Regions from separate parts of the Azospirillum brasilense genome, predicted to be linked through region 2. Evidence: riboswitches for the same ligand, from Rfam matches in the RefSeq annotation. Region 2 holds a riboswitch; each other region holds the start of a gene.
What was found. Region 2 has a riboswitch for thiamine pyrophosphate ahead of thiO (glycine oxidase ThiO). Riboswitches for the same ligand answer to the same signal wherever they lie in the genome.
Positions count from the first base shown of each region.

Region 1: linked by a shared signal. The riboswitch ahead of D3869_RS19885 (long-chain fatty acid--CoA ligase) and the one ahead of thiO (glycine oxidase ThiO) in region 2 are both predicted to bind thiamine pyrophosphate.
Region 3: linked by a shared signal. The riboswitch ahead of D3869_RS12510 (ABC transporter substrate-binding protein) and the one ahead of thiO (glycine oxidase ThiO) in region 2 are both predicted to bind thiamine pyrophosphate.

Region 1 covers NZ_CP032346.1:1,286,404-1,295,936, reverse strand. The annotation lists gene D3869_RS19905 (ABC transporter substrate-binding protein) at 1-185, opposite strand, end outside; gene D3869_RS19900 (ABC transporter permease) at 193-939, opposite strand; gene D3869_RS19895 (ABC transporter ATP-binding protein) at 939-1,709, opposite strand; gene D3869_RS19890 (acyl-CoA reductase) at 1,721-3,169, opposite strand; gene D3869_RS19885 (long-chain fatty acid--CoA ligase) at 3,169-4,248, opposite strand; TPP riboswitch at 4,325-4,453, opposite strand; gene D3869_RS19880 (DUF5672 family protein) at 4,795-6,519, shown strand; gene D3869_RS19875 (acetylornithine deacetylase/succinyl-diaminopimelate desuccinylase family protein) at 6,535-7,818, opposite strand; gene D3869_RS19870 (formate dehydrogenase subunit gamma) at 7,894-8,898, opposite strand; gene fdh3B (formate dehydrogenase FDH3 subunit beta) at 9,055-9,533, opposite strand, start outside.
Region 2 covers NZ_CP032348.1:307,142-316,674, reverse strand. The annotation lists gene D3869_RS27405 (hypothetical protein) at 1-372, opposite strand, end outside; gene D3869_RS27400 (PaaI family thioesterase) at 411-854, opposite strand; gene D3869_RS27395 (thiazole synthase) at 905-1,693, opposite strand; gene thiS (sulfur carrier protein ThiS) at 1,895-2,104, opposite strand; gene thiO (glycine oxidase ThiO) at 2,101-3,285, opposite strand; TPP riboswitch at 3,277-3,380, opposite strand; gene mgtE (magnesium transporter) at 3,427-4,866, opposite strand; gene D3869_RS27370 (STAS domain-containing protein) at 5,164-5,466, shown strand; tRNA gene D3869_RS27365 (tRNA-Leu) at 5,590-5,676, opposite strand; gene lipB (lipoyl(octanoyl) transferase LipB) at 5,802-6,542, shown strand; gene D3869_RS27355 (hypothetical protein) at 6,546-6,992, opposite strand; gene D3869_RS27350 (acylphosphatase) at 7,254-7,547, opposite strand; gene D3869_RS27345 (DUF2189 domain-containing protein) at 7,784-8,647, shown strand; gene D3869_RS27340 (hypothetical protein) at 8,658-9,017, opposite strand; gene ctaD (cytochrome c oxidase subunit I) at 9,026-9,533, opposite strand, start outside.
Region 3 covers NZ_CP032345.1:2,623,445-2,632,977, forward strand. The annotation lists gene deoA (thymidine phosphorylase) at 1-194, shown strand, start outside; gene D3869_RS12495 (phytoene desaturase family protein) at 204-2,258, opposite strand; gene D3869_RS12500 (DMT family transporter) at 2,472-3,365, shown strand; gene D3869_RS12505 (STAS domain-containing protein) at 3,370-3,747, opposite strand; TPP riboswitch at 3,909-4,006, shown strand; gene D3869_RS12510 (ABC transporter substrate-binding protein) at 4,076-5,230, shown strand; gene D3869_RS12515 (branched-chain amino acid ABC transporter permease) at 5,238-6,122, shown strand; gene D3869_RS12520 (branched-chain amino acid ABC transporter ATP-binding protein/permease) at 6,187-7,854, shown strand; gene D3869_RS12525 (ABC transporter ATP-binding protein) at 7,851-8,561, shown strand; gene D3869_RS12530 (hypothetical protein) at 8,710-9,533, shown strand, end outside.

The DNA of each region.
Region 1 (9,533 bases), on a different replicon from region 2:
ACATAGCCGAGATCGATCCCCTTGGCCTTGAAGAAGCCCTTGTCCGGCTCGACCAGCAAGTTGGTGATCTCGCTGATCGGCTGGCTCCAGCCCGCCACGGTCACCTTGTCGAGCGCCAGCGCGGGAGAAGACAGGAGCAGGGCGGAAACGGCGACGGCACCCAGGGTGCGCAGGAACCCGAACATCGTGTGATTATCCTTTCCACGGACGGCGCAGCAGCCACCGCTCAAGCCCGGCGGCGGCCTGATAAACGATCATGCCCAGCACCGTGATGACGATGAACAGGGCGAACATCATGGTCGAATCCATCATCCCCTGCGCCGCGATGATCGAGGCGCCCAGCCCCTGCCGGCCGCCGATGAACTCGCCGACGACGGCGCCGACCAGCGCCAGCACCACGGCGACGCGCAGGCCGGCCAGGATCACCGGCAGGCCGGAGGGAATCTTGAGGCGCAGCAGGGTTTGCAGGCGCGTCGCCCGCAGCATCCGGAACAGCTCCCGCTTGTTGGGATTGACCTGCTGGAGGCCGGTCATGGTGTTTTCCAGCAGCGGGAAGAAGCAGATCAGCGCCGTGATGACGACGGTGGAGGTCATGCCGAAGCCGAACCAGACGATGAACAGCGGCCCCAGCGCCAGCTTCGGCACCACCTGGCTGGCGAGGATGTAGGGGTAGAACAGGCGGCGCAGCACCGGCACCTCGGCCAGCAGCACCCCGGCGAGGAAGCCGATGGTGCAGCCGACGGCGAGGCCCATCGCCATCTCCGCCGTGGTGACCCAGAGATGCGGCAGCAGATAGCCGCCGGCCAGCCCGTCCCACAGCGTGCGCAGCACCGCCGAGGGCAGCGGCACGACCAGCGCCGACACCCCCGCCACCCGGCAATAGACCTCCCACCCCGCCAGGAACAGGACGAGCAGCAGGGCGGAGGCGAGGCGGACCATCACGACGCGCGCTCCAGCGCCACGCCGGAGTCCGCGCCGTCCATGGCGTGGCGCAGCTCCAGGCACAGGGCGTTGAAACGGGGGCTGTAGCGCACGTCGCGCCCGCGCGGGCGGGCCAGCGGCACCGGCAGGGCGTGGCGCAGGTGCCCGCCTTCCATCACCGCCACCCGGTCGGCCAGATAGACCGCCTCCGCGATGTCGTGGGTGACGAACAGGACGGTGGTACGATGCCGGGCGCAAAGCGTCAGCAGGTCGTTCTGCAACTCCTCCCGCGTGATGGCGTCGAGCGCGGCGAAGGGCTCGTCGAGCAGGAGCAGCGGCGGCTCGGTGACCAGCGCGCGGGCCAGCGCGACGCGGCTCTGCTGCCCGCCCGACAGTTGGCTGGGGAAGCGCCCTTCGAGCCCGGACAGGCCGACGAGGTCCAGCAGCTCCTCCGCCTTGCGGCGGTCCGCCGGCTTCGGACGGCGCTTCAGCGACACCGGCAGCAGCAGGTTGTCGAGCACGGTCCGCCAGTCCAGCAGCGTCGGCGCCTGGAAGACGAAGCCGACCTGGGCGCCCGGCCCTTGCACCGGCTGCCCCTGGATGCGGACGGCTCCGGTCGAGGGGGCGAGCAGCCCGGCGATCAGCTTCAGCAGGGTCGTCTTGCCGCAGCCGCTGCGCCCGACCAGCGCGTGGAACTCGCCCTCCCCGATGGTCCAGTCGATGCGGTCCAGGATGGTGCCGCCGCTTGGGACGCTGTAGCCGGCCTGTTCGATGCTGACGAAGCTCATGGGCGGGCGCCTTAATCCGTGTAGGGGGCGAAGATGTCCGCCGCCCGTTCCGCCGAGCCTTCGATCTCGGTCATGGTGACGAGGTCCAGCAGGTTGAACCGCCCGTCATGGTGCCAGCCCGCCTCCGGCGCGGTCATGCGGCCGAGCGCGCAGAGGCGCGTCACCCCGACCGCCCCCAGCGCCCCGGCGAGCGCGAACAGTTCCTCCGGCGACGCGGCGATGCCCACGGTCTGGAGGAAGGCGCGGTAGGGCGCCAGCCCCGGCACCGCGTCGGCCAGCCGGTCCACCGCCACCACCGTCACCGTGCGGTTCAGCCCGCAAGGCGAGAGACCGTCCGCGGCGTCGGTGTAGGCGACGGCCCAGCTTCCCGCCGGATCGCCCAGCAGGGCGCGGCTGGGGTCGGCAAAGCCCTTCGTCTCCTCCGCGTTGCGCCAGGACGCGACGCTGCCCGCCTCGCCCATCGACAGGGGGCGGCGCGGGAACTTGCTGCCCAGGGCGTCCAGCTCATGCGCCAGATAGCCGGCGAACTCCCGCGGCGACACCCGGCCGCCGCGCTCCACGAAAAAGGTCTGGGGCGAGTAGCAGCCCTGCTGGTCGTAGCGCGCCACGTCATAGGCCGCCTGCCGCGCCACCGCCCCCGCCTTCCCGGCGTCGAGCGCGGAGCGGGCGACCATGCCGAAGCTGATCTTGTGCCCGTAGGGCAGGAAGCGCGTGGTGATCGGCACCCGCGCCCGGATGGCCTCCAGCGCGTCGTTGCCGCCATAGGCGACCACCGTGTCGGCGCGGGCCAGCCACGCCCGCTCCGCCGCCTCGTCGCCGCCCTTCCACCAGACGATGGCGATGCAATCGGCCAGTTGCGGATCGATCTCCGCCAGGATTTGCGCGAACCAGCCGGCGAACAGCGGCTCGGCGCTCGGCAGCTTGCCGACCGTGCCGGCCTTGACCAGCAGGCCGGAGATCAGGCTCCACAGCGGCAGGCCCGGCACGTTGCCCGCCCAGACATGCAGCAGCAGTTCCGGCCCAAAGGCGCGGGCGAAGCCGCCCTTGGGCATGGGCTGAAAATCGTCGAGCACCGCCGGGTTGGCGAAATCCTCGGCGATGAACTTCCGAAGCTCCGGCCCGCGGAAGGTCTTCAGATAGCCGGTCAGCCCCAGCCGGACCATCTCCGCGTCGTAGCCGGTGACCAGCGGCAGCAGCCGTTCCGCCTTTTGCCGCCACGGGTCGTCGCGGTCGAGCAGCCGGGCGACGGCGCGGTCGATGGCGGCGGCGATCTCCGCGACGGTGCGGCTTCTCAAATAGGTCCGCGCGTTGGCCCGCACCCGCGTCGCCAGCTCGGCGATCTGCGCCTCGCTCAGCACCGGCACCGCGACGTCGAGCGTCTCGGCGCCGCGCCGGAAAGTCAGCGTCCGCCAGTCCACCGCGTCGGCGGACAGCCCCGGCAGATGCCCGGCGCGCTCCATCAGGAGGCCCGCGCCGCTTTGAGGAAGTCCTCGACCGCCATGGAGCAGCCCTTGGCGTCCGCCCCGTCGGCCCGGCCGAGAAGCTGGAAGCCGCCGTCCACCTCCACCCCCGCATCCTCGGTCAGGATGGCCGACGCGCAGTTGAAATGGGCCAGATCGTGATGGACCAGAACGCCGACGCTGCCGCGCGGCACCTCCTGCCCGGTCAGCGGGTTGATGACCCGGCTGCGGATCCAGTGCGGGCCGGACTTCACCGACGGGCAGGCCTCGTTGCCGTCGTCGTAGAACTGGGTGCTCAGCTCGGTCATGCCGTACATGTTGATGCACAGCCGGCGCGGCACGCCGAAGGTCGCGGACAGGCGGCTGTAGAACTCCTCCGCCGCCATCTCGCGCGACTGGCCCTTGAAGCCGCCGGTGTCGAGGATGCGGCTGCCCGCCGGCAGGGCGAAGCTCCGCCCCCGCTCGGCCAGCGCGTCCATCAGATGCACGACGCTGAAGCTCGCCCCCAGCAGGGCATAGGGTTCGCCGGTTTCCTCGGCGCGGGACAGCTCGGCGATGGCCCCGTCCACGTCCAGCCCGGCGTCGGAGACGAAATAGCGGCTCTCCGCCGTCCCGAACGCGCTCCTGGCCAGCGCCAGATAATGGGCGAGCGAGGAGTTGGGCATCGCCTGCTCGGTCGGGAACAGGATGCCCATGCGCAGCCGGTCAAACTCGCCCATGAAGCGGCGGCGGAAATTGACGGTCATGGAGCGGTCGTAGACCGCCAGCGTCGGGTGGTGGCTCTTTCCCCGCACGCCCTTGGTCGTGCCGCTGGTCATGAAGACGTGCGGGCATTCCTCCGGCGGGCGTCCGCTCAGCGTCAGGTCCTTGAAGGCGCTGATCGGCACGGCGGGCACGTCGCGCCAGCTCTTCACCGTGCGCAGGGTGCGCGCCCGCTGGGTGGCGAAGCGGCGGTAGGGGGCGTTGGTCTCGAACTGGTGGGCGAAGACGGCGAGCGCCATGCGGTTGAACGCCTCCTCGTCCGCCTCTCCGGCGGCGATGAAGGCCAGCAGCTCTTCGACAAGTCGGGCTTCGGTCACGTCCGCACACACCTTTTGCAGCGCCAACAAACTGCTGCCGGGACAAGCGGTGTCTGGATGGAATGGGGGTACGCCGTGCCGCCCTTCAGTCCCGTCCCTACGCCGGTATGACCCGGATCAGGTTCGATGGGTCACCGCGTTGTCCGGATGAAAGCGCCGGACCGGCGGAGTCTCAGCCTCCTAGCGAGGCCCCCAGGGAACACTTCGCAAGCTAAGGGACCGGCCCCCGCCCGTCAAGGAGGTCGGGCTAACGAACGGAGGCATTGCCTTTGGAGCCCCTCTCCCGTCCCGGGAGAGGGAAGGGGCCCACGCGAAGCGTGGGAAGGGTGAGGGTACCGCCGAGAATCAGCGCCTTGATCCTTGCATGACCCTCACCCGCCCGCTCCGCGGGCCCCCTCTCCCGGGACGGGAGAGGGATTTGACGTCGAATGCGACGCCCCCGCCCGTCAAAGGAGGACCGGCGCTCCGCCCGTGGCAGCCCCACAACCGGCGTGATAGGATCCGCGCCCGCGGGCGGCCGACGCCGGCGGCAGAACGGGGAACGGCATGGTGAGGATCGAGGACTGCACGCTGGTGTTCGCCGACACGGCGAACCACGCCCTGGTCGAGATGGCCATCCGGGACAGCATCGCCGCCTGCCGCTTCTCCAGCGTCCTGCTGCTCTCCGACCGCGACCCGAAGATCCCCGGCGTCGATTTCCACCGCATCGCCCCGATCAACGACATCGACGATTATTCGGACACGATCAACGTCCGCCTGCGCCGGCTGGTGACGACGGGCCATGTCCTGGTCGCGCAGTGGGACGGCTTCATCGCCGATCCGCAGGCCTGGACGGAGGAGTTCCGCGCCTTCGACTACATCGGCGCCCGCTGGGGCTGGTACGACGACGGTATGACGGTGGGGAACGGCGGCTTCTCCCTGCGCTCCGCCGCCCTGCTCGACCGGCTGCGCGACCTACCCTTCGAGGCCGGCATTCCCGAGGACCACGTCATCTGCCGGACCGAGCGCCCGGCGCTGGAGAAGGCCGGCATCCGCTTCGCCCCGGAGGCCGTGGCCGACCGCTTCGCCTTCGAGCGGACGCCGGTGCCGGGGCCGGCCTTCGGCTTCCACGGCCTGTTCAACTTCGGCAAGGTGCTGGGCGACCGCGCGCTGGAGGAGCGGATCGAGGTCATGGACGGCCCGCTCCTCGACAGGCGGGAGTACACGGACCTGATGACCAGCCTCGCGCTGTCCGGACGCAAGGCGCCCTTCGCCTCCATGGTCCGCAAGCTGGTGGCGCGGCGGGACGAGACGTTCCTGCGCTCCCAGATCACCGAATGGACGGCCGGTGCCGCGCGGGATTATGCGCTGGCCCTGGCCGACGCCGTGCAGACGACGGCGGCGCCGGGATCGCGCTGGCCGGCGGTGGCCGCGCCGCAGCGCCGCCAGCCGAAGATCTACGACTGCTTCACCTTCCACAACGAACTCGACCTTCTGGAGCTGCGCTTCCGCGAGCTGTACGACACGGTCGACCAGTTCGTGATCGTCGAGGCCAAGCAGACCTTCACCGGCGCGCCCAAACCCCTGCATTTCATGGAGGAGCGCCACCGCTTCCTGCCCTTCCTGGACAAGGTGAAGCTGGTCGTCGCCCCGGACTTCCCGGAAACCGACAATCCCTGGGTGCGCGAGCGGGCGCAGCGGAACGCCATCGCGCTCGGGCTGGACAAGGTGGAGCCGGACGACATCGTCATCATTTCGGACGTGGATGAGATCCTCCGCGCGCGGTCGGTCGCGTCGCTGCGCGACAGTCCGGCGATGATCGCGGGATTCCGCGTGCCGTGCTTCTACTTCAAGTTCAACTTCATGAACGTCGAGGGCGAGAATTTCGACATCGTCCCCATCGCCGTCCGCGGCCTGATGGCTAAAACGACCACGCCTCAGCAGATCCGCGAATGCCGCGGCGCTCTGGACCGCTACACGCCCGAGACGCGCCCGCCCTATGTGGACATCCTGCCGCACGCGGGCTGGCATTTCTCCTACATCGGCGACGACGCCTTCATCCGGCACAAGATCAGGAGCTTCGCGCACCAGGAACTGAACCGCGACGACATCCTCCACGGCATCGACGTGCCCCGCTTCCTGGCGGAAGGCAGCGACATCTTCAACCGTCCCGGCTACCGCTGGCAGTCCGTGGAGTTGAACGACTATTTCCCGGCGGTCCTGTTGGCCGAACGCGAACGCTGGGCGGACTTCATCGCCGAGGAGGTCGGCGGCCGGGTCACCTGGAAATAGCGGGAACCGCCCCGCCTACACCTCCCGCCGCAGCAGCGACAGGGCGGCCATCGCCATCACCTGCGCGGAATGGACCATGTCGTCGATGCCCACATACTCGTCCGGCTGGTGGGCGAGGTCGAGGATGCCGGGGCCGTAGGCGATGCAGTCCTTGAGATGCCCGACCCGTGCGATGTGCTTCTGGTCGTAGGTGCCGGGGGACACCACCTGCGCCGCCGGGCGGCCCAGCACCGTCTCGATGGCCGCCCCCACCGCCCGCACCACCGGCGCGTCGGCGTCGGTCAGGGTGGGCAGGAAGGCCAGCACCTCGCGCAGTTCATAGTCGAAGCCGGAGCGCTCGCGGCGCAAGCCCTCCAGGATGCCGGTGATCTCCGCCCGCACCTCCTCCGGGTCCTCCTCGATCAGGTAGCGGCGGTCGATGACCATGCGGCAGCGGTCGGGCACCATCGGGCTGGGCAGGCCGCCATGGTTCTCCGGCTGGCCGCCATGGATGGCGTTGATGTTCAGCGTGGATTGCCGCGCCCCTTCCGGGACCACCGGCATGGCGGTGCGCTTGGCGGCCAGACGGGGAATCAGCTCCGTCTCGATCCGGTGCAGCACGGCCCCCATGTGGCGCACCGCGCAGTTGCCGAGGAAGGGCATGGACCCGTGGGCGACGCGGCCCTTCGTTTCGATCTCCGCCCACCAGACGCCGCGGTGGCCGATGCACACCCGGTCCACGTTTAGCGGCTCCGGGATGATGACGTGGTCGACGCGCGGGCGGGAGAAGTAGCCGAGCGTGGCGAGATGCCCGACCCCGCCGTAGCCGCCGGACTCCTCGTCCACCGTGCCGGAGATTTCCAGCGCGCCGGGGAAGGGGATGCCCGCCTCCAGGATCGCCTCCACGGCGATGATCGAGGCGGCGATGCCGCCCTTCATGTCGCAGGCGCCGCGGCCATAGACGCGCCCGTCCTTCACGACGCCTTCGAAGGGATCGACCGTCCAGCCCTGGCCGGCGGGCACCACGTCGATGTGGCCGTTGAAGTGGACGCAGGGGCCGGGCTCACGACCCTCAATGCGGGCGACGATGTTGGTGCGCGGGTAGCGGTCGCTGTCGCCCGGCGCCCCGTCCGCCCGCACATACTCCACGGCGAAGCCGCGCCCGGCCAGCCGCCGGCCGAGGAGCTCCGCGCAATCGGTGTAGACGTCGCCGGGCGGGTTCACGGTGGGGATGCGGATCAGGTCGCGGGTCAGCGCGACGAGGTCGTCGCGCCGCTCCGCGATGCGGCGGAACAGCGACTCCCGGTGGTCGAGCGGCATGCATCACCCCCACGCACAATTCGTCGCGCGGAAGGATCGGTCATGCCGGCGCGCCTGTCGAGGGGGTTCCGCGCCTCACTCCGCCGCGTGATGCCGCAACCGCCCGTCCTGATTGGCCTGCCCGTTGCGGATTTGCTCCTCATACCAGCGGCGGTGATGGTCCTTGGCCCAGTTCTCGTCCACCACGCCGCGGCCCATGGCGTCGAAGGCGCCTTCCATGCCGATGGTGCCGATGTAGATGTGCCCGATGATCAGCGCGATCATCAGCGCGGCCACCACCCCGTGCGCCACATGCAGGATCTGCATGCCGCCGATCCCGGTGACGGCGAAGGGCATCATCAGCAGGAAGCCGGTGAGCGACAGCGCGAAGCCGCCGAACACCACCGCCCAGAAGACGCCCTTCTGGCCGGCGTTGAAGCGTCCGGCCTCCGGATGCTCGCCGGACTTGTTCAGCACGCCGCCGAGCGTCTTCAGCCAGACGAGATCGGCCTTCTCCGGGATGTTGTCGCGCACCCACAGCACGAAGATCATCAGCAGCCCGAGGACGAAGGGCACGCTGAAGAAGTTGTGCATGTACTTGCTGGCCTCGGCCAGCATCGTGAAGTTCGGATGGCCGATCAGCGGGATCAGCAGCATGCGCCCGAAGGTCAGGATCAGCCCGGTCACCGCCATCAGCAGGAAGCTGACCGCCGTGGTCCAATGGGCGAAGCGGTCCATGCCGCTGAAGCGCGGCACCGGACGCCCCGACCGGCCGCCCTGGATGCGGATGGTGCCGCGGATCAAATAGAAGATCGCCAGCGCCGCGATCGGCCCCAGGATCAGCGCCCCCGCGATGATCTTCAGCCAGACCATGCGGAACTCGCGCCATTCCCGCCCCTCCGGCTGAACCAGGACGCCCAGCTTCGCGTCGGGGATGCTGACCCGCCCGGACAGCTTGCCGTCCGGCGTCTGGTAGAGCTGCACCTCGTCCTTCGACGTTGGCGAGGTTGGCCCCGGCGTCTGGTAGAACTGCGCCTGCACCGCCGGGGCGGCGAGCAGCAGAACGAACAGGACCAGCAGGGGGCGCAGGAGCTTCGTCATGGCGCGTCCTTCCCTAGAAAATATGCGCTTTGCGGGGTGCTGCATCGGGACAAACTCGCCCCCACCCCGGCCCTCCCCCGCTTTGCAGGGGAGGGAGAATTGTCCCCTCTACCGCGACAGCGGGGGAGGGTTAGGGAGGGGGCATACCCCACCCGCTCAGCTCCCGCCCGTGCCCTCGCGGCCCGGGCTGAAGGCGTCGCCACGGTCGTTCTGGCCATAGGCGGTGGACCAGCCCCAGGCGCCGGAGCCGTAGCCGCGGCGCACCGTCCGCTCCTTGTAGATGTCGGCCAGGACGTCGCCGTCACCGGCCATCAGCGCGCGGGTGGAACACATCTCCGCACAGAGCGGCAGCTTGCCCTCGGCCAGCCGGTTGGTGCCGTATTTCTGGTACTCCTCCATCGTGTTGTCCTCTTCGGGACCGCCGGTGCAGAAGGTGCATTTGTCCATCTTGCCGCGGCCGCCGAAGTTGGTCGCCTGCGGGTACTGCGGCGCGCCGAAGGGGCAGGCGTAGAAGCAGTAGCCGCAGCCGATGCACAGGTCCTTCGAGTGCAGCACCACCCCGTCGGCCGTCTGGTAGAAGCAATCCACCGGGCAGACCGCGGCGCAGGGCGGGTCGTTGCAGTGCATGCAGGCCA
Region 2 (9,533 bases):
CACGCGGAAGCGGTTGCCGGTGCAGGCGCCCGCCGCCTGCTTCTGGTAGGGCAGCTTGACGCTCTTGGATTTCAGGCAGGAATCGGCGGCCTTGGGCGGGTTGGCCGACGCGTCGACGCGCTTGCCGTTCAGCACCATGTAGTAGTTGGTGGCCTGCCCGCCCTTCACCTCGGCCTTCACCTCGATCTTGCCGAATCGGGACTTGTAGAGGCCGGCGTCGGTTTCGCCGTCCGGCGCACCGGGGGCGATGGGGCGGAAGGACACGGCGCCGCAGGCCGGCGGCTCCTTCTTCTGGGCGAAGGCCGGCTGGGCCAGGGCGACGGTGGCGGCGCCCGCGATCAACGCGGCACCGAGAAGACGCGACAGCGGCATGCGAACCTCCTGGATCGGACGGAAAAAGTTGGGGCGGGTCAGGCGGGGGCCTGGCAGAACAGGGTCTGCTGCATGATGGCACAGTCCTTCTCCACCCCACCGTCGAGCATCGAAATCTCGACGCTGGTGACGGTCAGGGTGCGGCCCGGTTTCAACACGCGGGCGCGGGCGATCATCACCTCGCCCTTGGCCGGCGACATCAGGTTGACCTTGAACTCCACCGCCAGAACCTCGCTGCCCGCCGGCATCAGCGTGTAGCCGGCGTAGCCCCCGGCGTTGTCGGCCAGCGTGCTGACCATGCCCGCGTGGAAGAAACCGTGCTGCTGCGTCAGGTCGGCGCGGAACGGCAGGCGCATCTCGCAGAAGCCGGGCTCCAGCCGCGTCAGCTCGATCCCCAGCGTCTTGCAGATCGGCTGGCGCTCGAAGCCGGCGCGGCAGCGCGCCTCCCAGTCCGGATCGCGCGGTTCGAAGGTCTTGGGCACGTCTCGGGTCTCTCTGATTGTGTTCGGGCGGCCCCTACCCTGCGCCAGCCTTACGTTCCGATCAAGCCGAGCTGCGGGCTCGACGCCTCCGCGAAGGCGCGTTTCGGCATGCGCCCGGCCAGACGGGCCGCCCGCCCCGCCGCCACCGCGTCGCGCATCGCCGCCGCCATGCGCACCGGATCGCGCGCCTTCGACACGGCGGTGTTCAGCAGGACGGCGGCGCAGCCCAGCTCCATCGCCAGGGCGGCGTCCGACGCCGTGCCGATCCCGGCGTCCAGGACCACCGGCACCGGGCTGCGCGCGCAGATCGTCTCGATGGCGTGCGGGTTGCGGATGCCCAGGCCGGAGCCGATGAAGGCGCCCAGCGGCATCACCGCCGCCGCCCCCAGGTCGGCCAGCTTGCGGCAGGTCACCGGATCGTCGTTGCAGTAGGGCAGAACGGTGAAACCGTCGGCCACCAATTCCTCGGTCGCCCGCAGCAGCTCCTCGACATCGGGATAGAGCAGTTCGCGGTCGCCGATAACCTCGAGCTTGATCCAGTCCACGCCGAGCGCCTCGCGGGCGAGCTGAGCGGTCAGCACCGCCTCCTTGGCAGTCAGGCAGCCGGCGGTGTTGGGCAGCAGCCCGGCGCGGTCGCCGATGACGTCGACGAGGCTCTCCGAATAGCCGTCCAGGCTGATGCGGCGGATGGCGAGGGTGACCAGTTCGCTGCCGCTGGCTCCCAGCGCGTCGAGCATGACCTGCTGGTTCGGATAGCCGGCGGTGCCGAGAAACAGGCGCGAGCGGAACTCACGGCCCGCTATGGTGAGCGTGTCGTTCATGGGTGTTTCCTTGATGATTGATATGCCCTCTCCCGCCCCGGGAGAGGGAAGGGACCCACGCGAAGCGTGGGAAGGGTGAGGGTGCCGCCGAGTATCAGCGCCTTGATCCTTGCACGACCCTCACCCGCCCGCTGCGCGGGCACCCTCTCCCGGGACGGGAGAGGGATTGGGCGCCGCCTTTGCGGGAGTACCGATCAAGAGGCGCGGCGGGCGAGAAGGTCAGCCGCCCTGCACGGGACGGATGATCTCCAGGGCGTCGCCCGCGGACAGTGGCGTCTCGTCCCAGCGGCGGGAGGGCAGGACGGCACCGTTCAGGGCGACGGCGACTCCGCGCGTGCCCGCGGCGATTCCCCGCCCGGCCAGCAGGGCGGCGACGGTGGGGGCGGCGAGATCCTCCTCCCGCCCGTTCACACGGATGCGGGCGCTCATGCCGCGGCCCCCTTGGGCTGGGCGAAGCGGTCGAGCGCGAAGGGGCGGATCACCGGATCGGCCTCCCCGGTCAGGATCAGCCGCGCCACCGAATCCGCGGTGACCGGGGTCAGCAGGATGCCGTTGCGGTGGTGCCCGGTGGCGTAGACCAGCCCCTCCACCTCCGAGAGGCCGAGGATCGGGGCGTCGTCGCGGGTGCCCGGACGGAAGCCGGCCCACGCCTCCTCGATGGGCAGTTCGGCGATGCCCGGCAGGGCGCGCCATGCCCCCTCCAGCAGAGCGAACTGGCCCCCGGCGGTCAGGCGGTCGTCGAAACCGCGCTCCTCCGTCGTGGCGCCGACCAGCAGCCGTCCGTCCAGCCGCGGGATCAGGTAGGTGCCGGGGGTCCACACCACATGGCGCAGCAGCGGCAGCCGGGCGTCCATCCGCAAGCAGAGCATCTGCCCCTTCACCGGACGCACCGGCGGACGCACCGCCGGGGACAGCCCGTCGATCCAGCCCGACCACGCCCCGGCGGCCAGAACCACTTGATCGGCCTCGAAAAGCCGGTCCCCGACCTGGACGCCGACGGCCCGGCCGCCGCGGATCTCGATGCGGGACACCTCGGCGTACTCATGGACCACGGCGCCGGCGCGCAGGGCGGCGGCGTGCAGGGCAGCGGCAACCTTGCGATTGTCCACCTGATGGTCGCCGGCGCAGAACAACGCGCCGGCCACGCCGGGTTGGAGATAGGGCTCGCGCCGCCGCACCTCCGCCCCGCTCAGCCATTCCACCGGCAGGCCGAGCTTGGTCTGGAAGTCGTGCAGGAAGCGCACCTTGGCCGCGTCGTCGGCGTTCAGCGCGATGACCATCGTGCCTTCGGTGCGCAGGTCCACCGCCATGCCCGAGGCGGCCTCCAGCTCCGCCGCGAAGGCGGGCCACAGGTTCTGCGAGGCGCGGGTCAGCGGCAGAAGGCTCTCTTCGCCGGGTTCTGTCTCCACACAGGCGGCGAGCATCCCGCCCGCGGCGTGGCTGGCGCCCCGGCCGGCGGCGCCGCGGTCGAAGACCTCGACCCGGCAGCCGGCGGCGGCCAGTCTCCAGGCGATGGACAGGCCGATCACACCGGCGCCGACCACGGCGACGGAGGGCCCTCCAGAAACGGAAAGAGCGGAATCGGAGTGAAATGAGGGCGCGGATACCATGCGGCGGCTCCCTTCGCTGGCATTATCCAGACAGGTTCGATGGGTGTGATCTCAGCCGCGCGGGCTCATCCCGCACGGCACCCCAGCCAATGCCCGGATCATCCGGAAGAGGGCCGCCTTTGGCAAGCCCCTTTTCGTTGGTTACAACAACAAAAGCGACGCCAGCCCCAGGAAGGACAGGAACCCGATGACGTCGGTCATGGTGGTCAGGAAGACCGAACTCGCCACCGCCGGATCGACGCCCAGCCGGTCCAGCCCGATGGGAATCAGCACGCCGCACAGCCCGGCGACGAACAGGTTGATGACCATGGCGCAGCCGATCACGAGGCCGATCATCGGCTCGAACCACGTCGCGGCGATGGCCCCCACCAGCGTGGCGAAGACGGCGCCGTTGAGCAGCCCGACCAGCACCTCCTTCCCCACCACGCGGGGCGCGTTGGAGGACGACAGCTCGCGCGTCGCCAGGGCGCGCACCGCCACGGTCAGCGTCTGCGTCCCGGCGTTGCCGCCCATCGAGGCGGTGATCGGCATCAGCACCGCCAGCGCCACGATCTGCTCGATGGTCGCCTCGAACAGCGAGATGACGCCGGCCGCCGCGAAGGCGGTGAACAGGTTCAGCCCCAGCCAGGAAATGCGCGAGCGCGAGGTTTCCAATACCGAGCGGTAGATCGAGGTGTCGCCGACGCCGCCCAGCTTGCCGATGTCGTCCTCGGCCTCCTCGTCGATGATGTGGACCACGTCGTCGACGGTGATGACGCCGATCAGCCGCCCGCCGGCGTCCACCACCGGGGCGGAGACCAGGGCGTATTGGCGGAACAGATTCGCCACCTCCTCCTGGTCCATGGTGGCGGGGATGGTGTCGACCTCCTCCGTCACCAGATCGGCGATGCGCACCGACCGCTTCTGGCGCAGCAGGCGCGACAGCGGCACCGCCCCGACCACCCGGTGCATCGGATCGACGACGAAGATGTCGTAGAAGTCCTCCGGCAGCTCGTCGGTGGCGGCTCGGACATAGTCGATGGTCTTGCCCACCGTCCAGAACTGCGGCACCGCCACCAGATCGCGCTGCATCAGGCGGCCGGCGGTGTACTCGTCGTAGGTCAGGTTCTCCTGGACCAGCGCGCGGTCGGCGGCCGGCAGATTCTCCAGCACCTCGCGCCGGGTGTCCTCGTCCAGGTCCTCGATGACGTCGACGGCGTCGTCGGTGTCCAGCTCCGCGACGGCGGCGGCCAGCTCCTTCGGCTCGAACAGCTCGACGATCTCCTCGCGGAGATCGGGGTTGAGGTAGCTCAGCACCTCGCCGTCGAAGTCGGGACGCAGGACGCCGATCAGCGCCTCGCGGTCGTCGTGGCCGAGCTGCTCGATCAGGTCGGCGATGTCGGCGGGATGAAGCCGGTCCAGTTCGGCCCGCAGCTCGTCGCGCCGGCCGGCGTGCAGCCGTTCGACGACCTCCTCGACGAATTCCGGCTCCACACCATAGGCGCGCTCCTCCTCGCCGTCCTCGCGGGGCGGGTCGGGGCGTTCGGCCGGGTGCGGCACATCGTCCTGGATACGATCCGGTTCCTGGCGGTCGGTGTGCATGGCGGCACCCTCCCTTCACGATGGCAATGCGGCGTGACGGCATGGTCCTGCGATCGGCCGACCATGGCGCACCGGCGTTTGCGGGTTGGTGGGGAGCCCTCGCGGGTTCCCGCCGGGGCGACCACCGAATATAGGTGTGCCGCCCTTTTGTCCAGTCCGGCGGGCCATTCCGGAGCGTCCGGCCCCACGCGCAATTGCTTGCGTGGGCTTCACAATTCGTGCACCCATAATGCGCGCGGGGCTTTCCACCTCGCGCAGCCCGAGAAGAACCGACACCACCGGCCAGCGGATGTGACGATGGAGTACGCCTACACCGACATCGACGGTCAGGAAGGGATCATGCTGTCGGGGCGCTTCACCTACGACGACAGCCGCAAGTTCCACGACCTGCTGGCGGATTGGGACATCGGCGCGCGGCCCGACGTGCGGCTCGACCTGCGCTATCTGACTTTTCTCGACTCCGCGGCGATCGGCATGCTGTTCGTCCTCGCCAACCGCTGCCGCGACGCGAAGGGGCTGGTGACGGTGCACAACGCACAGCCCTACATCGTGCAGACCATGCGCCGCGTCGCGCTCGACCAGTATGTGGAGTTCCGCTAAGGGGAAGGTGCCTGGACAGGGCAGCCTGACAACGAAAGACGGCCCGAAAACGAAAAAGCCCGCTGTGGTCCGATGGACCGGCGGGCTTTTCGTTTGTTTGCCAAATCCCCCGTTTCAGGGGGATGGTGCGGTCGAGAAGACTCGAACTTCCACGGCATCTCTGCCACAGCGACCTCAACGCTGCGCGTCTACCAATTCCGCCACGACCGCACAAGGCTGGTAGAACCGACGTCAGGATCGCTCCCGTCATCGGGTGGAGCGGGGGAATAGCAGATCCCCGAAGACCGATCAAGCGGCGTCTCGCGTTTTTGCCAAAGAAAGTTCATAACGTCGGGATGACCGACCTCACCGCCCCCGTTCCGCCCGCCCCCGACGCCATCGGCGATGCCGTTCCCGCCGCCGCTCCCGCCCCGGCCAGGGCGGTGGAGTGGCGCATCAGCGACACGCCCGTCCCCTACCCCGACGCGCTGGCCGAGATGGAAGCGCGCGTCGAAGCCATCCGCGCCGGCACCGCGCCGGAGCTGGTCTGGCTGCTGGAACATCCGCCCCTCTACACCGCCGGCACCAGCGCGCGGGAGGAGGACCTGCTGGAACCGGGCCGCTTCCCCGTCTATCAGGCCGGGCGCGGCGGGCAGTTCACCTATCACGGGCCGGGACAGCGCGTGGCCTATGTGATGCTCGACCTGAAGACGCGCGGCGCCGACATCCGCGCCTTCGTCCACGACCTGGAGGAGTGGCTGATCCGCACGCTGGCCGCCTTCAACATCCGTGGCGAACGGCGGGACGGCCGCGTCGGCATCTGGGTGGACAAGCAGCCCTATGGCGGCGCCCCCGGCCAGGAGGACAAGATCGCCGCCATCGGCGTGCGGGTGCGCCGCTGGGTCAGCTTCCACGGCGTCGCCCTGAACGTCGAGCCGGACCTGTCCCACTTCGCCGGCATCGTCCCCTGCGGCATCAGCGAGCATGGCGTGACCTCCATCGTGGCGCTCGGCCATCTCGTCACCATGGAGGATGTGGACGCCGCCCTGATCGCCAGCTTCGCAGAGGTCTTCGGCGGCGCCGCCGGTGAGGAATGACTCCTACCGCTTCGGCGCCCCGCCGGCCTGCGCGTCGTTGAGGACGCGCAGATCCTCGTTGGTGATCGACACGATGGTGCAGCCGGTGCTGTCGCCGTTGCGGAACAGGTAGATCAGCTTGCGGTTCGCCTGCTTCTTCGGGTCGTGCAGGTTGAGGCCATGGCCGAAGGCGACGCCCAGGACCTCCCCCTTGAAGACGGCGCGGAAGCGCATGGGCGTCTGCTCGCGGAACTGGCGGGCGGCGCAGGCCTTGCTCAGCTCTTTTTCGAAGGTGCCGGCGTGCCGCCAGTCCTGGGTGGAGCGGATGGTCACCCATTGCGGCGGCAAGGGGTACTGGACCACCGGCGGCGCCAGCGGCAGGTTATAGCCGCCGGGCGGCACCGGCGGCATGTGCCCCGGCTCCGTCCGGTCGAGCGGTCCCTTGGCCCAGGCGGCTCCGGTCGTCAGCAAGCCGAGCGACAGAAACGTGCCGCGCAGGAGCCGGAGCGCTGATTTTGGCCTTTTGCCGCTCATCCCGACCCGAGTGCCCCCTCCCTAACCCTCCCCCGCTGCGCAGGGGAGGGGACCATCCTCCCTCCCCTGCGCAGCGGGGGAGGGCCGGGGTGGGGGCAAGGCGATCCGACCCCTCATCCACACCGGTCAGCCTAGCCCCCGCATGGCTAACAGAACGCTAACCATCGCGCCCGGCCGCGCCCGGCCATCCCACCCGCGTCACTGCGTCGGACGCTGCTCGAAGGCGCCCGGGCCGGGATCGCGGGTCGGTTCGACGGCGATGTCGCTGACGATGGCGGCGGAGGGGCCGCGGCGGCAGGCCTCCAGCATGCGGTCCACGGCGTCCGCCGGGCCGGCGAACAGCGCCTCCACCGTGCCGTCGCCGCGGTTGCGCACCCAGCCGTCCAGCCCCAGCCGGTTCGCCGTCTCCACGGTCCAGCCGCGGTACCACACGCCCTGCACCTTGCCATGAATGCGGGCCAGCACGGCCTTGCGGTCTTCCTTATCCGCCATTCCCATCCCCGGTGTCGTTTCCATGAGGCGAAGGACAATAGGACAGGCGCCGGTTCCGGAAAAGCCGGCGCCCTCCCCTCCCCCAATGAACAGTGCCGCCAACCATTCGTCGGCGTATCATCCCTTGCATGGCGGGGCGCGGGATCTCCTGTGACCGCCGGGCCGCGACAGCGAAGGCCGCGACCGGGCACGGGCGGGCTCGCGTTCCCTGAACGAACGGTTCGGGAGGAACGGACATGACCATCCGAAACCCTGCGGAATGGGGAGCGGCCCATTTCAAATCCTGGTCCCACGGCCTGGCCGAGGCGGGTCACGCCATCGCCCCGCCGGCGGCGGAGCGGGCGGCGCTGGAGCCGACCGTGCGGCGCATCCGCAGCGACGATCTGCGCGACGCGCTGAGGAAGGGGCTCCATGACTTCATGGCCTGCCGCACCGACGTCCTGTTCATCGCCCTGATCTACCCGCTGGTCGGGCTGCTGCTGGCTGAGGTGGTCTTCGACCAGAACGCGCTGCACCTGCTGTTTCCGCTGGCCTCCGGCTTCGTCCTGATCGGCCCCTTCGCCGCGGTCGGCCTCTATGAGATGAGCCGCCGGCGCGAGCGGGGCGAGCACGTGTCCTGGGCGGACGCCTTCGGCGTGGCGCGCTCCCCGGCCTTCGGGGCGATCCTGGCGATGGGGGCGATCCTGACGGCGGTGTTCCTGCTGTGGCTGGTGGCGGCGCAGCTCATCTACATGGCGACCCTCGCCCCGCTGGCGCCGGAGGGCTGGAGCGCCTTCGTCCAAGCCCTGTTCACCACCCGCGCCGGCTGGAGCATGATCGTTCTCGGGATGGGTGTCGGCTTCCTGTTCGCGGTCCTGGTGCTGGCGATCAGCGTGGTCAGCTTCCCGCTCCTCATGGACCGCCGCGTCGGCGTGGCGACGGCCATCCGCACCTCCGTTCGTGCCACCCTGAGGAATCCCGAACCCATGGCGCTCTGGGGCCTGATCGTGGCGGGTGGGCTCCTGCTCGGCTCGCTGCCCGCCTTCGTCGGGCTGGTGATCGTCATGCCGGTGCTCGGCCACGCCACATGGCACCTCTACCGTCGCCTGATCCCGGAATGAGGCGGCCGGGCTAGCCGCAGGCCGGCACCTGCAAAGCAGGAAGCCCATTCCACAGGATGGCGACCAGCGATCCCGCGGCGGCGAGCCCGGTGAACAGGCGGATGAAGCGCCGCGGGTCCTCGCTGGTCCGCCGGCCCGGAGCGGCGCCCCACAGCGCCGCCGCCAGCACGCCCGCGGCCAGCAGCAGGGCGACCGCCGTTGCGCCGAGGATCAGAACCACCGCGACGGGGTGGCCGTACAGCTCCACCCCGTCCCATGCACGGGCGCAGATCAGCCCGTTGATGCCGTAGACCGCCGCGAAATGGACCGCCCAGATCAGGAAGGCCGACATCATCCCGGTGAAGGTCGCGGTGAACGCCGTTTTTTCCATGGCACGCCTCACACGGCCAGACGCGGGAACAGATGCACCAGCAGGAGCGACACCACCCCCTGCCCGCAGGTGTAGAGCCAGACCAGCATCACGTTGTCGAAGGTGACGCGGCGCCGCGCGTGCAGCCGCCCGGCGAAGGAGCGCGCCAGCGTGAAGCCAGTCATCAGAACCAGGATCACGACGTGGAAGACCTGCCAGGAGGCCAGCATGTAGACGATGGCGCCATAGGCGCTCTCCGACGCCACGAGCCCGCTGCCGATGTGGTTGTAGGGCTCGGCCGCCGCGGCGGCCAGCATCAGCAGGAGACCAACGAGCAGAGCGCCCCGCATCGTCCAGGAGCGGTTATGGGCCACGGCGCGGCTCGCCAGCAGCATCGCGCCCGCCGCCACGATCCAGAGCGCCGCCTCGCCGAACAGCCACCCCAGCCCCGGCAGGGCGTCGGTGCCTGTCGGCCAGACGTCCGGGCTGACCGTCCACAGGAAGACGTAGGTGAAGCACAGGCAGGCGAAGGCCGTC
Region 3 (9,533 bases), on a different replicon from region 2:
ACTTCGCGGTCGGGCTGGCCGACGTCGCCGGGCTGGGCGCGTCGGTGGGGCCGGCGGAGCGCCCGCTCGCCGTCGTCCACGCCCGCAGCGCGGCGCAGGCGGAGGACGCGGCGGCGTTGCTCCGCCGGGCCTTCACCGTGGCCGACACCGCCCCGCCGGCCGGGCCGCTGATCGCCGATCGCATCCGGCTGTAAAAGGCGGCTTTAAGCGGCGCGGCGCCCATCCTTGGCTTGCCGCGCCCGCACCGGCCCGACCAGGGCCTCCGCGGCGAGGCGGCCCGAGATGACGCAGGCCTCCACCCCCGGACCGGGGAAGACCCCGCCGCCGGCCAGCAACAGGCCGGGCAGCGGTGACTTGGTGGGGAGCGCCGGATCGGTGCCGTAGATCGCCCCCTCCGTCGTGTGGGCGTAGCGGGCGAAGGTGGCGGCGCTGGCCTCCTGCCGGTGCAGAATGTGGCGCTCCAGATCCGGGATCACGGCCGCGGCTGCGGCGATCATCGCATCGCCCTCCCGCGTCTTCCGCGCGCGGTAGTCGGCGGCGGCGCGGTCCGAGGTGCCGCCCGCCGGGTCCAGCCGCATCAGCGTCAACGCCGCGCAGCCCGGCGGCGCCAGGGTGGCGTCGTGGGCCGACGGAAGGGCCAGCGCCATCCCCTCATCCCTCAGAAAGGTCATCGCCGACAGGTCCGGGCGGATGTCCAGCGCCAGCGTGACCAGGAAGGCGGAGGTGGTGGGGCGCAACGCCCGGTATTGTGCCACGCAACCGGCGGGCAGATGCTCCTCCCCCACCAACTCCAGCAGGGTCCGCCGGGCGTCGGCGTTGGAAATCACTGCAGCGGCGGCGATGCGCTCCCCGTCCAGGGTCTCGACCCCGGCGGCACGGCCGTCCTCGGCCAGGATGCGGCGGACGGCGGTGCGCAGCCGGACCTCGCCGCCCTTGGCGCGAATCGCCTCGGCCAGCGCGTCGGCCAGCCGCTGCGATCCGCCCTCCGGGTAGGCGCCTCCGTCGAAGAAATAGCCGAAGATCGGCGCCATCTGGGTGGCGCCCAGCCGCTCCGGCCGGTCGGAAAGATAGCCGGTCAGGCTGGACAGCAGCGCGCGGGCTCCGGCGTCGGGCACGTAGTGCTCCAGCATCTCCAGGAAGCCGCGGTCCTGCCAGCGGGAAGCCTGCGGGCATTCCAGCGGGTAGGCGCGCATCGCCGCGACGTCGCGCGGGATGTGGGGAAGGCCGGTCTCGGCGCAGCCGCGGTAGAGGTTCCGGTGGACGCCGCGCATCTCCTCCAGGAAGGCGGCGGTTCCGGCGGCGCTGCCGGGATGCTCCCGCGCGATCAGGGCGGCCAGACCCGCGGCGTTGCCGGGCAGCGGCTCAAGAACACCGCTTCGGACGATGCCGCGCGTCACCGGCTGCCAGCGCACGCGGTCCGCCACGCCCACCGTGCGCAGCAGATGCCCGACCGGGCCATCTGGCCGGGTGCCGCTGACGTCATGCACGCCGGCGTCGAAGGTGAAACGCCCGACCGTCCCGTCGCGCAGCCGAACCTTGCGCTCCCAGGAGGAGCAATAGCCGCCCGGCCGGTCGTGCGCCTCCAGGACGGTGACGCGGACCCCGGCCTCCGCCAGCAGGGCCGCCGCGGTCAGCCCGCCGATGCCGGCGCCCACGACGACGACACCACCCTTTTTTCCGAGCACGGCGGGAGCGGGCCAGCGGTGGGGCTCCCGCTCCTCCAGCCGGCGGGTGACGGCTCGGTTGACCAGCCAATCCGGCAGTCGGCGGTTTCCCAACACACCGGCCAGGGTGGCGAGGGCGGAGGTGACGACGCCGACCTCCGTCGCGACGGCGAAGCCGACGGCGCCGGCCAGGAAGACCACCCCCCACAGCGCGGTGACCGCCTTGTTGACGGCGACGAACTGCGGCAGGTGCCACAGGCCGGGCGGTGTCGTCTCGCGGGCGTAGGGCAGGGTGAAGGGACGGCCCAGCGCGAGCGAGGCGAAGGCCATGCCGGCCAGGGCGAGATGGACAATCACCCCCATGCGCTCCAGCGGTCCGATGAGCAGCAGCGCGGCGAAGAACGCGGCGGCGACGAGTTCCGGCGCCTTCAGCGAACCCCGCCGCCGATCATGGGCGCAGAGCGTCAGGCTGAGCAGCAGCGCCGCCAGCGCGGCCGCAGGATGGCCCGCCGGCTGGAGGACGCCGAAGGCGATCCAGGGCGAGACGCCGACGAGGATGCGGATCGATTGGGGCATCGGCTTTGACAGGAGCATGGCGGACCCTTGCGGTGGTGATGCCCGCCAGACTGTTCAAAGCACCGGCCGGAGCCAGCGCCGATCCGCGAAAGGCCGGCTCCGCTTCGCCAAACGCCCGCCCGTCGGTTCACGAAGCGTGAAACGCCGGCGCTCCGCCGGGCGCCGCCGCGCGGGCCAGACCTGCGGTTGCGGCATTGGGCAGCGTCATGGTTGCTCAGATACTGTGCAATCATGACCCAGGCCGCCGCTCTTCCCGCCGTTGACAGCGATGACACCCGCCGCGCCATCGGCTGCTTCCTGCTGGCCATCTTCCTGTTCGCGGGAATGGACACGCTCATCAAGTATCTGAGCAGCGGGTATCCGGTGGCGCAGCTCATGTTCGCGCGGTCGGTGGTGGCGCTGGTGCTGGTCGGCGGCATTTCGGTGGCGCGCGGTGGCTGGGGCGGGATGCGCACGCGGCGGCCCTTCGCCCACGTCTTCCGCTCGCTGGCCGGGCTGCTGTCGATGGGCTGCTTCTTCTACGCTTTTCGGCATCTGCCGCTGGCCGAGGTCTATGTGCTGAGCTTCGCCGGGCCGCTGTTCATCACAGCGCTGTCCATGCCGCTGCTCGGCGAGCCGGTGGGCTGGCGGCGCTGGGCGGCGGTGCTGGTCGGCTTCGGCGGCGTGGTGGTGATGGCCCGTCCGGAGGCCGACGCGCCGCTCCTGCCGATTCTCGTCGGCGTGGCCGCGGCTTTCTTCTACGCGCTGGCGATGATCGCGGTGCGCGGCCTGTCGCGGACCGAGAGCAACACGGCCATCGTCGTCTATCTGCTGCTGACCACCACGGTGGTGAGCGGCGTTGCGGCGATCCCCGACTGGGTGCAACCGGGCGGCTTCGACCTTGGGCTGATGCTCCTGGTCGGCACGCTGGGCGGGGCGGCGCAGGTGCTGATGACCCAGGCCTTCCGTCTGGGCCGCGCCGCGGTGGTCGCACCCTTCGAGTACACGGGGATGATCTGGGCGACCCTGCTCGGCTTCCTGGTCTTCGGCGACGTGCCGACCCCCACCGTGCTGGCCGGGGCGGGGATCATCATCGCCAGCGGTCTCTACATCCTTTATCGGGAAACGCTGCGCCGCGGCGGCTGACGGGTCAGGCGGCGGCGGGAAGCGCCGAGCAATCATTTTGGGAGAGCGGCGGGCCGGTCAGCGCGATGATCCGGCTGCGCTCCAGCACCCGCCGGATTCGCGGCGGGTGATTCTCGAAGGCGATGGCGCCGCCGCGGTCGAGCACCGCGTTGCGGAGCGCCAGCAGAATGCCGATGCCGCAGGAATCGAGGACCTCCACCCGTCCCAGATCGACGCACAGGGTCAAGGCCCGCGCGTCGGCGACGCGGCGGAGCAGGGGCGTCAGGCCGGGCAGGGCGGCGTGGTCGACCCGCCCCGACAGGACGGCGCACAACCCGCAGCCGCCCCGCGCCGTGGCGAAGGGGTGCAGGGTGACGGTGCTGTGCGACGGGGTGGGCCGCATGCTTCGTGACGACTTTCCGGTTGGGACGACGGTCCGGCGCGGGCCGGGGGCGGCGGAAGGAACCACGGGAAGCGCGACTTTCCGGTGTCTGTTGCGTTGCAAAATTGTGAAAAGGCGCCGGGCCGCCGCTTGACAGCCGGGCGCCGGCCTCACACTGTGCACACGAACGGCTGGGGTGCCTGCCGCAAGGCGGGCTGAGACCACACCCATCGAACCTGATCTGGGTCATGCCAGCGAAGGGAGCCAAGCGTTCGAGGCTGTGCCGCCGCTATCCTCCCGGCCTCCTCGTCCTCGCGCGGTTCTTCGCCGGGCAGGAGGAGACACATCCATGCGGCGCTTCCTTTCCATCCTCTCGGCAACGGCTTTTTCGGCGGTCTTTTCGGCGTCGGTCCCCCACGGCGCGGCGCTGGCCGGTGAGGCCTCGGTCCCCGTGCTGGTGCCGCTGACCGGCTTCCTGTCGCTGGAGGGGACGAGCCAGCGCAACGGCGCCGTCCTGGCGCTGAAGGACGCGCCCGCGGGTGTGGCGGTGCGGTCGGAGGTGATCGACACCGGCACCTCGCCGGAGGCCGCCGTTACGGCGCTGGAGCGTGCGGCGGGCGGCAAGGTCACGGCGGTGGCGGCCAGCATGCTGGGCACGCAGATGCTGGCGATGCTGCCGCTGGCCCAGGACTACAAAATTCCGCTGGTCACCGTGTCGGGTACGGCAAGCATCACCGAGCAGGGCAACCCCTGGGTCTTCCGCTTCTTCCCCGGCGACGCGGTGACCAAGGAGGCCCACGCCCGCTACGTGGCGGAGGAGCTGGGGAAGAAGCGCCCGGCGGTGATCTACCAGACGACGGCCTACGGGCAGAGCGGCAAGGCCCATCTGGAGCAGGCCTTCAAGAAGCTCGGCGTCGAGCCGGTGTTCGAGGAGGGGGTGGACCCCGCCGCCAAGGATCTGCTGCCGGTCCTGACCAAGGCGCTGGCCGCCAAGCCCGACGTGCTGGTGCTGCATCTGCATTCCGGCCCGACCGCCCTGTTCATCCGGCAGGCGGCGGCCAACGGGGTGGCGGTGCCGATCGTCGCCGGCTCCGCCATGCACCAGCCGAGCACCGCGGCGCTTCTGGAGCCGGCCGAGCTGAAGGGCGTCTGCGCCGAGACGGCGGCCTCGCCGATCTCCGGCGGCAGCCCGGAGGTGGAGGCCTTCACCGCCGCCTACCGCGCCGCCTTCAACGCGGAGCCCGACGCCTTCGCGCTCGGCCAGTATGACGGCATCCGCATGGTGCTGGGGGCGGTGCAGGGCGGTGCGGACAGCGCGGATGCGGTGCGCAAGGTCCTGTCCGCCGGGACCCACCAGGGCCTCGCCATGACCTACAAGTCGGACGGCAAGGGCAACATGGCGCATTCCGCGGTGATCGTCTGCTACGACGGCGCCTCGCGCGTGCCGGCGATCGCCAAGCGCTACGACAATGTGACCGGTGTGGTGACCGGGATGGTGAAGTGAGCCAGCCTTGATCACCCTGCAGCTTCTCGTCAACGGCCTCGCCCTGGGCGCGGCCTATGCGCTGGTCGCGCTGGGCTTCGTGCTGGTGCTGAACGCCACCGCGGCGGTGAATTTCGCGCAGGGCGATCTCGTGATGGCCGGCGGGCTGCTCGGCGTGGCGCTGGCGCCGCATCTGCCGGGGTATCTGCCGCTGCCCGGGCTGCTCCTGCTGCCGGTGGTGCTGGTGCTGATGGCCGGGCTTGGGCTTCTGCTGGCGGCGGCGGCCTATCTGCCGCTGCGCCGCCGCCCGCCGGTGGCGGTCTTCATCAGCACCATCGCGGCGGGGATCATCCTGCAGAACGGCGCCTCCGTCCTGTTCGGGCCGGAGCCGCGGGCGGCACCGCCGCTGCTGGGCGGCGGGACGCTCGACCTCGGCGGGCTGGTGGTGGCGGAGCAGTCGCTGGCGATCATCGCCGTCGCCGCTCTGCTGATCGCCGGGCAGCAATGGCTGTTCGGGCGGACCCAGCTCGGCCGGCGCCTGCGCGCCACGGCGCAGGACCCGGAGATGGCGCGGGCCTGCGGCGTGCCGGTGACGGCGATGATCCTGATCACCTTCGCGCTCGGCACCGCCTTCGCCGGTGCGGCGGGGCTGCTGCTCGCCAACCGCTACTTCGTCACGCCAACGGCCGGCGGCGACCTGATCCTGAAGGCCTACATCGCGGTGACCATCGGCGGCTGGGGCTCCGTGCCCGGGGCGGTCGCCGGCGCGCTGCTGATCGCGCTGTTCGAGGTGGGGGTGTCGTCGGTGCTGTCCTATCCGGTGGCGCTGGGGCTGCTCTACGCGACGCTGCTGGTCATCCTGGTCGCCCGCCCGCAGGGGCTGTTCGGGGAGGCGGCGCGGCGCCGTGCGTAACGGTGTGCGCAAGTTGTGGGCGCTGGCCCCCACCCTGACCCTCCCCCGCTGGGCGGGAGAGGGAATGATGCTTGCGGTGCTGGTGGCGTACGCGCTGCTGTACGCGTCGCCCTATGGGCTGCGCGTGCTGACCGTGGCGGGGGTGTACGCGCTGGCCGCCATCGGCTTCCAGATCGTCTTCGGGCTGGGCGGCGCGCTGTCGCTGGCTCATGGTGCCTTCTTCGGGATCGGGGCCTACGCCACCGGTATTTTGGGGAGTCAGTGGGGTTGGGGCTTCGCCGCGACCTTTCCGGTGTCGCTTTTGGTGCCGCTGCTGCTGGCCCTGCTCGTCGGGCTGCCGGTGCTGCGGCTGGAATCCCATTACTTCGCCCTGGCGACGCTCGGCATCGCGCAGGTCGTCCATCTGCTGGCGGTCAACAGCCCTGACCTGACCGGCGGCGCCAACGGCTTGCCTGGGGTACCGGGCATCGTCCTGTTCGGCTGGGCGGTGCCGCGCGGCCTGCCGCTGGCGGCGGTGGTCTGGGGCTTCGTGGCCCTGGGCGGGCTGTTGGCCTGGAGGCTGGCGCGCGGGCGCTGGGGGCGGGCGCTGACGCTGGTGCGCGACGACCCGCTGGCCGCCGGCACGCTGGGTCTGGACGTCGGCGGGCTGAGGCTGGCCGCCTTCGCGCTGAGCGCCGTCTATGCCGGGGCGGCGGGCGCCTTGGCGGTGCACACCCAGCGCGTCGTCTCGCCGGAGGTGCTGGAGTTCCCCGTGATGGTCTCCGTCCTGACCATCGCCGTGGTCGGCGGGCGGGGGCGGGTGGCCGGGGCGATCCTGGGGGCGGTGCTGCTGCTCCATCTGCCGGAGTGGTTCCGCTTCCTGGAGCGCAGCTATCTGATCGTCTACGGCGTGGCCCTGCTCGCCACCATCGTGCTGGCGCCGCACGGGCTGACCGGCCTGCTCGACCGGCTGTTCCCGGCCCGCCCGGCGCCGATGCCCAGGCCCGAAGCGCCGCCGGAAAAGGCCATTCCAAACGGGCCTTTGCTGCGGGTCGAGGGGCTGATCAAGGGTTTTGGCGGGGTGCGGGCGGTGGACGGCGTGTCGCTGACGCTGGAGGCCGGGACCATCACCGGGCTGATCGGCCCCAACGGCTCCGGCAAGACGACGCTGGTCAACCTGATCTCCGGCCTGGAGACGCCGGACGGCGGGCGGGTGCTGATGGGCAATGCGGATTTGGCGGGACAGCGGCCCGACCGCATCGCCCGCGCCGGGATCGCCCGTACCTTCCAGGCGGTCAGCCTGCCGGAGGGCGCCAGCGTCCTGGCCGCCGTCGCCGCGGCGCGGCTGGAGCGCGACGGCTCGATCGCCCTGGCCGAGGCGCACGCTCTGTGGGCGCTGGAGCGGCTGGGCGCGGCGGACCTCGCCGCCAAACCCTGCGCCGGCCTGCCGGCGGCGCTGCGCCGCCGGGTGGAACTGGCCCGCGCGCTGGCCCGCCAGCCCGCCGTGCTGCTGCTCGACGAACCGGCGGCCGGGCTGACCGACGGGGAGAAGGCGGAGTTGGCCGGTCATCTGCGCGCCATCGCCGCCACCGGCACCGCGCTGCTGGTGGTGGAGCACGACATGGGCTTCCTGCTGCCGCTCGCCGGCCATGTGCTGTGCCTGGACCAGGGGCGCCCGCTCTACGCCGGCCCACCGGAGGGGGTGCGCAGCGATCCCGCCGTGGTCGCCGCCTATCTGGGGGAGGGGGCATGACGGGGGCTCCCCTGCTGCAGGTCGAGGGGCTGAGCGCTGGCTATGGCGGGGCGGTCGCCGTGGACCGCCTGTCGCTGTCCGTGGCGGCGGGCGAGGCGGTGGCTCTGCTGGGCGCCAACGGGGCGGGCAAGTCGACGCTGCTCAAGGCCATCCTCGGCCTCGTCCCGGCGATGGGTGGGCGCATCCGGCTGGATGGCGAGGAGATCGGCGCCCTTGCCCCGGAACGGCGGGTGCGCAGCGGCCTGGGCTATGTGCCGGAGGGCCGGCGCGTCTTCCCCGGCATGAGCGTGCGCGACAATCTGGAGGTGGCGAGCTGGCTGGGCCGGGCCGAGCGTGCCCGCGACCTGGAGCGCGTCTTCGCCCTGTTCCCCGCGCTGGAGGGCAAGGCGGAGGAGCGGGCGTGGCGCCTGTCCGGCGGGCAGCAGCAGATGCTGGCGGTGGGCCGCGCGCTGATGGGCCGCCCGCGGGTGCTGCTGCTCGACGAGCCGTCGCTCGGCCTGTCGCCCAAGCTGGCCGGGGAGGTCTTCGCCGCCGTCCGCGCCATCGCCGCGACCGGAACGGCGGTGCTGGTCGCCGAGCAGAGCGCCGCCCGCGCCCTGTCCGCCGCCGGTCGTGTCGTCCTGCTGCGCCTCGGCCGGGCGGTCCATGACGGGCCGGTGGAAACCCTGCCCGCCGACGCGTTGAGGGACGCCTTTCTGGGCGGCTGATCCACGGGTGCAGGGCGGCGCCGGACGCAATTCGGCATTGCGGCAACAGGCCGGGATCTTTGTCGTGACTTTCTCGTCTTGCGCTTGCCGATCCCAGACGGCGGGGCTAGCTTCCGGCGTCGCCCTGCCCGTAAGGATTACCTCTGCCATGCTGGACAAAGCCGTCGCTGCTGCACTCTCCTCCCTTCTTCTGCTGGGCGCCGCTGCCGCCCACGCCGATGGGGCGCAGGTGGCGGAGCTGGTCCCCGTCAACCCGCCAACCATGTATTACCCGGCACCGTCCTCCGGCCCGGCGCCGGCGCCCCGCACCGTCGCTCCGTCGGCGCCGTCGGCTCCGGCCGCCGCCGATCCGGCCGAGAAGACCGGGCCGGCCGAGCTTGAGGACGGCTGGGAAGGCGGACCGTCGCGCGACCGGGACGGCAAGTTCGCCTATTGCGCCATCGAGGGCCGTTTCGACACCGGCCATGTCCTGATGATCGCGCGCAACGTCAAGGGCGAGGTCAATCTCGGCATGGGCATCCCCGGCGCCGAGCTGCCGGGCAGCGAGCAGTGGAAGGTCAAGGTCGTGGTGGACGGCAAGCTGACGCGCGAGCGCCGCGCGCTGGCGCCCAAGCCGGACATGCTGGTCATCCCCAACGGCAAGGACGAGGAACTCTACGCCGCCCTTATGAACGGCAAGGAGGTGGTGTTCTCCTCCGACGCCGACCGCATGGCCTTCGCGTTGAAGGGCACCAAGAAGGTGCTCACCGACCTGAAGACCTGCGTGGACAAGGCCGGCGCCGTCCCCCCCATCGACACCCGCACCAAGAAGGTTGCCACCCGACCCGACGAACTGCCGGAAGGGCTGGCCGACCTGCTGAAGGCGGCCGGCGTGCGCGACGTCAAGCGCGTGTCGCTGGAGAACGTGCCGAAGGGCGAGCGGCCCGCCGACATGGCCTGGCGCATCGGCCCGATTGTCGGCGGCATCCGCGA